Regions from separate parts of the Paenibacillus sp. YSY-4.3 genome, predicted to be linked through region 1. Evidence: riboswitches for the same ligand, from Rfam matches in the RefSeq annotation. Region 1 holds a riboswitch; each other region holds the start of a gene.
The links. A riboswitch is a leader RNA that binds a small molecule or an ion and turns the genes downstream of it on or off. The one in region 1 is predicted to bind cobalamin.
Positions count from the first base shown of each region.

Region 2: linked by a shared signal. The riboswitch ahead of metE (5-methyltetrahydropteroyltriglutamate--homocysteine S-methyltransferase) and the one ahead of ACYUJT_RS14675 (LysR family transcriptional regulator) in region 1 are both predicted to bind cobalamin.
Region 3: linked by a shared signal. The riboswitch ahead of ACYUJT_RS07925 (anaerobic ribonucleoside triphosphate reductase) and the one ahead of ACYUJT_RS14675 (LysR family transcriptional regulator) in region 1 are both predicted to bind cobalamin.

Region 1 covers NZ_BAABMC010000004.1:70,505-72,708, reverse strand. The annotation lists gene metE (5-methyltetrahydropteroyltriglutamate--homocysteine S-methyltransferase) at 1-41, shown strand, start outside; gene ACYUJT_RS14675 (LysR family transcriptional regulator) at 62-1,003, opposite strand; cobalamin riboswitch at 1,235-1,439, opposite strand; gene ACYUJT_RS14670 (DUF6953 family protein) at 2,173-2,204, opposite strand, start outside.
Region 2 covers NZ_BAABMC010000001.1:1,170,813-1,173,016, forward strand. The annotation lists gene ACYUJT_RS05520 (response regulator) at 1-125, shown strand, start outside; gene ACYUJT_RS05525 (helix-turn-helix transcriptional regulator) at 322-681, shown strand; cobalamin riboswitch at 778-974, shown strand; gene metE (5-methyltetrahydropteroyltriglutamate--homocysteine S-methyltransferase) at 1,109-2,204, shown strand, end outside.
Region 3 covers NZ_BAABMC010000002.1:210,448-212,651, forward strand. The annotation lists gene ACYUJT_RS07920 (MurR/RpiR family transcriptional regulator) at 1-688, shown strand, start outside; cobalamin riboswitch at 828-1,060, shown strand; gene ACYUJT_RS07925 (anaerobic ribonucleoside triphosphate reductase) at 1,249-2,204, shown strand, end outside.

The DNA of each region.
Region 1 (2,204 bases):
ACCTTGTCCAAGCAGCCAAAGAAGTAAGAGCAACGCTATAATAACGTACAAGAGGATGGGCTCAGTCGAGCTCATCCTCTTGGTCTATGATCGGGTAGCCGAATTCCGTAATGACGGTTTTGAGCTTCATCAAATAGGCGGCAGCCAGCTGGCTCAAGCTCGCCTTTTGATTCACGATGTAACCTACCTTTATGTTCTCGTCCGTACGAAGTCGTACAGATTTGATTTGTTCCCCGTTCAGATCCTTATTCAGTACGCCTGAGCTAATCGTATAGCCATTAAGCCCGATCAACAGGTTGAATAACGTGGCACGGTCACTGACCAGTATTTTCTTCTTGTACGTTCGCGTGCTGAGTATTTCCTCCGCGAAGTAAAAGGAATTATATTCACCTTGCTCAAAGGCCAAACACGGGAAGTCATCCAAATCCTCGATGTCCAGCAGCGACTTAGAGGCAAGTGGATGCTCCTCACTGATAAATACGTGCGCTTCCGCTTGGAACAGCGGATGAAATCGCAGATCGTTGTCCTTTAATATCTTTTGAATCACCTTTCGGTTGAATTCGCTGATATAAATGATTCCGAGCTCACTTCTCATATTCCGTACGTCTTCGATAATCTCGTGGGTACGCGTTTCGCGTAGCGTGCACTCGTACTCATCCACTTTAAGCTCCTTCAGCAGTCCGACGAAAGCCTGCACTGAGAAGGCATAATGCTGTGTTGAGATCGAGAACAGCTTCTTCGAAGGCTTACGATTCATGTACCGCTGCTCGAGAAGCTCAGCTTGCTCTACGACTTGCCTAGCGTAAGATAGGAACTCCGCTCCGTCGCTGGATAGCACGATTCCCTTGGACGATCGAAGGAAAATCTCAATACCTGCTTCCATCTCGATTTCTTTCACCGCATTGGATAAGCTCGGCTGCGAAATAAACAGCCTCTTTGCCGCTTCGCTTATCGAGCCGCAATTCACGATAGTCAGAATATATTTCAATTGTTGTAAGGTCATTGGAATACCCCCTTCACTAATCATCTTCTGCACGCCACGAGACTTTTCCCGCTGACTAGCCTAATGAAGCAATTTGCTCACCCATAACGGCATAGTGGTACACGTCTTAACGTGTTGTGTCTGCTAGCAACAATAAAAGGCGTCTTCCCTGTGAAAAACATAGGGAAAGACGCCTGCATAATCGTATATTATGACGGTTCATCTAACACCTTCCTATCTCCCGTAGGTACAGCAGTGCTGTCAGAACAGGCAGGTCTCCTGGCTCCGGAATCGTCACTCGGCAGCGGCCTTCCCAATCCATGTAGATCAGTGGCCGGTTGAGCTGCCTGCTCCTCCGTTACAGTGGCGGGACCGCGTCGGTATTGCACCGAACTTCCCTTTTAAGTCAGAACGACAAGCACGTCGCCGATCAGACACCTGTTCTCAATTATGCAATTTATACAAAGTTAATGATACCTACATCTTACTCGACAATTAACGATAAAAACAAGAGCAGCAGATGGCGATCAAAAGACCGCGCTGTATCGTAAAAATAAAAAAATCCGCGTTTTAACGCGGACTCGCAACGATATATCTTCATGCGCACTACTTGCGGGTCGTTCGCAGTTCCTATTCCTCATCTTCATGTTCGCATTCGACTTCAGTGAACTGATTTAACGGAAACAGAGTAGGAACCCTCCGGCCTGGCATCTTGATAAACTCGACAAAGTTTCTTCCAACACGGATGAGTCTCCCGTGAAGCTCACCGATGTCTTCTGCGGTAGCCGTCAAATCAAATGGCTTTGTCTTTTTAACAAGTTGGTTAAGGACAATAAAGAAGGAGGTTTGGGCACACCGTGAAAATTGGCGAGGCAACCCGTTTTACGCTGGCTAAATGGGTCCGGGGCCCAAAATTAGTTTTGCCCCGACACCCCAATTTTCGCCGTCACTTATGATACGGTTCTCCGTGCTACCTCTTGAGCCTGGGTCCGACAGTAAGTCAGTTCATTGGAGGGTTCGGCAAGAACTTGTGGCGGCGAGAAATTAGTAAATCTTATGTTGGCATCCCCACTAAGCGAAAAGATTGATTAAGTTGCCATCAGGGTCTTGCACGATCACGTAGCGTTATAACAAGCGACATGCGATAGTAGGCATTGTAGCAGCTCCGGTCTACTACGGCCAATGCCTCCTCAGGTCCAAGCCCAAAAGAATCCGTCGCGGT
Region 2 (2,204 bases), on a different contig from region 1:
AGGAGCTGCAAATTTCCGATCAAACGGTCAAAAACCACTTGAAAAATATATTGCAAAAATTGCATTTGGAAAATCGTGTGCAATTGACGAGATACGCTTTGGAGCAAGGCTGGGTCGAACGTTAACTTCTAATGATCATATTTCAATATATGAAAAATTCACAACAATAAAGCCCAAAAACCTCTCTTGCTCCTATCTGCAAATCCTACTCATTTCTACGTACTTAGTAAACTATGTATATGTAATAAAGAGCAATATAGACAGCTGTTGTGAAAAATTCATAGCTATTCTATACTTTAGGAAAGAGCAGGAGGCGGGACGATGGCTTTTATGATTGCACAGCGAGCTTACATTAAGCTCTATTTGATTTCGATGGTTGAGCAGAGAAGGGGCTACGGCTACCAAATGCTCGAAGAGTTGAAGGAGGAATTCAAGCCGTTCGGCTATGTTCCCCCGCAGAGCGAAATTTATCGGGCCCTTCATGAGTTGGTACAGGAGGGGGTACTGTACCGTACAAAGCATCTGAAAGGGAATGATCCCAGCGTAGATTTCCAGGAAATTGTGCTCTATCATTTCACCGATGAAGGGCATGAGAAGGCAGAGCTATATAAGAAGCAGGTAAAGATCGACTTAGACCGCTGCATTGGCATGCTGAATAAGGCCGTTGCTGATAATTATTGATTTTTGTGCATAATTATTGCATTTTTATTCAAGGACTAATCCGATTTGTATTGTATTATTTGACAACATGAAGTAACATAAATTTTATATTTATAACCGAATATTTTGGGAACAGGTGCTTTAATCGCCGTCGATTGAAGCTTAAAAGGGAAGTCCGGTGCAATGCCGGCGCGGTCCCGCCACTGTAACAGAGGAGCTGGAAGCGTTCATGCCACTGATGATCCGTCATCGGGAAGGCAGCTGTCCAGTTGTGATTCTGAAGCCAGGAGACCTGCCTGTTCTGTCAACACTGCTGTACCTACGGGAGATAGGGAGGTGTTAAAGATTTGAACCATCGCGCAGCATGACGAGGTCCTCTTTAGCCATTCCAGCTATAGGGGGCCCTTTTTGTTATTGGAAAGACACATACACTGGGGAGGAATTATTAATGAGTCATACGGTAAAAAGCGGAAATTTAGGTTATCCGAGAATCGGCGGGCAACGGGAATGGAAGAAAGCGATTGAAGCCTACTGGTCTGGCAAGCTGAACGAGCAGCAACTGCACGAGCAGTTGACGGAGATCCGGCTTCATAATTTGCGGCAGCAGCGGGATCAGGGCATCGAAATTATCCCTGTAGGCGATTTTACGTACTATGACCATGTCCTCGATATGGCTGTTATGTTCGGACTTGTTCCGGAGCGGTTCTCCTATAGCGGCGGAGAGGTATCGCTTGATACGTACTATGCGATTGCCCGGGGGAATAAAGAAGCGCCGGCGAGTGAAATGACGAAATGGTTCAACACGAACTATCATTATATTGTTCCGGAGCTTGGGAGCAGAAAACCGCAGCTAACGACAAACCGTCCGCTGGCTGCTTACCAGGAAGCGAAAGAGCAGCTGGGCATCGAAGGAAGACCCGTGCTGATCGGGCTGTATTCTTTCCTCAAGCTGTCAAAAGGGTTTAATGAAGCAACAGAGTGGGATCATTGGGTGGAGCAGCTGCTGCCGCTATATGTTCAAGTGCTTAAAGAGCTGGTTGCTGAAGGCGTAACCTGGGTTCAAGTGGATGAACCGTCCTTGGTGACCTCTGTATCCGCCGAGGATATGACGCGGGTTAGAAACATTTACGAAACGATTCAGCGCGAGGCTCCGGAAATTTCCGTTCTACTGCAGACATATTTCGAAGCGGTTGACCGTTATGAGGAAGTCGTATCCTTGCCTGTAGCAGGCATCGGCCTTGACTTCATTCATGGCGCAGACGGCAACCTGGCTGCCCTTCGCAAGTTTGGATTCCCGGCAGGCAAGACGCTGGGAGCGGGAATCGTCGATGGCCGCAATATATGGCGCACGGATTTGTATCGCCAGGAGCAGCAACTGAAGGAGATCCTGGAACTTACTTCCGGTGCCGAGGTAATCGTGCAGCCGTCCTGCAGTCTTCTGCATGTACCGGTGTCGGCTAAGCAGGAGCAGGCGCTGGTGACGGTGCTTCGCGACGCTTTGTCCTTTGCCGAAGAGAAGCTGGATGAGGTCGTGGCATTGAGCG
Region 3 (2,204 bases), on a different contig from region 1:
GAGGTTTTGGCGTTCTGTCGGTTTTAAAAATATTAAAGATTTCAAAAACCAGCTTCGCGAGCATTTGGAAGTTACCCCTGCCGCCAAGATGAAAAACATCATGGATAGAGCAAACGCGGCGTCCTTTCCAGGTCAATTCCTTGCCTCCAGCATTGAGCATCTAGAAGGCACGCTGCAGCATTATTCACAGGAAGCATTTGACGCCGCTGTTGATGCACTTGTCACGGCGCGCAGAGTATATTTGTATGCCCCGGGTCCCTCGTCCGGTCTGGCCCAGTTGATGCATTACCGCCTCAGCCGCTTCGGCCTGTCCATCCATCACCTTGATCGCGGAGGCAGCGAGCTGTTCGAGGATCTGCTCCATATTACAGGCGAAGACGTCGTTGTCCTCTTCGGCTTCGTCCGATTGCTTCCAGAAGCCAAAGTGATCGCTGACCATGCCAAGCAATGCGGCTACCGTACAGTACTCATTACCGATCGCCTTGTCTCCGACTTCTCGGGCCAAAGCGACGTAACCCTGTATGCCAGCCGGGGCGAGATTTGGGAATTCCATTCGATGATCGCCCCGACCTTCCTGGTAGAGAACCTGATCGTCGCTACCGGGATGAAAAACCAAGAGCAGCACCTGCGCAAATTAGAACAGCTGAACCACCTGCGCAAAAAATACGACCATGAATTGCCGCGATAAATGTTCACAATTTTTCTTCATCTCCCACTCGCCGCATCAGGGTTGCTTTCACCAGTTTTTTCATACTTTTTCATCACTCGGCTGGTGAAGTTGTCTGTTTACAAACACTACATATTGGGGTAATGTAAGTTGCAGACAACCAAATATAGTGGAATCGGGTGATCCAGCCCTCTATTGATCGGCTGGGGCTTAAAAGGGAAGTGCGGTGCAATTCCGCTGCGGTCCCGCCACTGTGACCGGGTGCCTGCAAGAGCTCACCAAGCTCTTTGCAGCACTTTACTGACAAGGGCCACTGCAGATGCTAGCCATCTGCGGGAAGGCGTCAGCGAAGAAACCGGAAGCCAGGATACCTGCCCAATTCTGTATTGACACCAAGTACCAGATGAACCTGCGAGGAACAGGTAGGTGTCCGCTTGCAGCTTACATATGTATCTATCCTGTATCTAATGGATGATCCAAGCAGTTCTTCCAACGCGCATTCGGGCATTTCCAACCTTGCACAGTCGGAAATGCCTTTTATATGGTTGTAATGTGTAGTTTTTCGGGAGGGAAACTTTGTTATGGCGATTATGAACCCGGTTTATACAAGCCGCCAAGACATGCTGGAAGAAGTTATTACATTAGGAGAAGAGATCGTTGCGAGCAGCAATCTTGAAGTGCTGCGGGAGAACGCTAACTTGAACGGCGAAAGCTTCTCCGGCAAGATGAGCAAATTCGGCAGCGAATACGCGAAATGGTATGCGAACCATTTTGTCATGCCTAAACCACTCGTTCAGGCCATTCAAGACAATGTCGTCTACGTACACGATTTGGATCAATATGCGATCGGAACGACGAACTGTATCTTTATTCCGTTCGATAAGCTGCTGCGCGAAGGGTTCAACACCGGGAACGGCAGTGTAAGGCCGCCGAATTCAATTATGACGGCGATGGCGCTCGTGGCGATTATTTTTCAATCCCAGCAAAATGCGCAATACGGTGGAGTATCCGCCAACAAGCTTGATCATGACCTGGCGCCTTATGTGACCAAATCCTTCATCAAATATTTCCGCAAAGGCTTGGACTACTTCGAAGAAGGAGACAAGGACGCCGAGTACGGCCTCATCACAATGGCTCGCTCCGATCTGCAAGCGCAGTATCCAAGAGCTTTCAAATATGCAGTCAAAGAGATCGAAGGCGAAACGCTGCAGGCCGCCGAGAGCCTCATTCACAATCTCAATACGATGTCGAGCCGGGCGGGCGGACAAATTCCGTTTACGAGCATCAACTACGGCACCTGCACGTCGATAGAAGGACAACTCGTCATCAGCTCCCTGCTTGCCGCAACGATGCGCGGACTTGGCAGCGGCGAAACGCCGATTTTTCCAATTCAAATTTTTAAATGCAAGCAAGGCGTTAATCAGCAGCCCGGAGAACCCAATTACGAGCTGTTCCTGAAAGCAGCGGAATGCTCGGCCAAGCGGCTGTATCCGAACTTCGCCAACCTGGACGCCCCGCTCAATCTGATGTACTACAA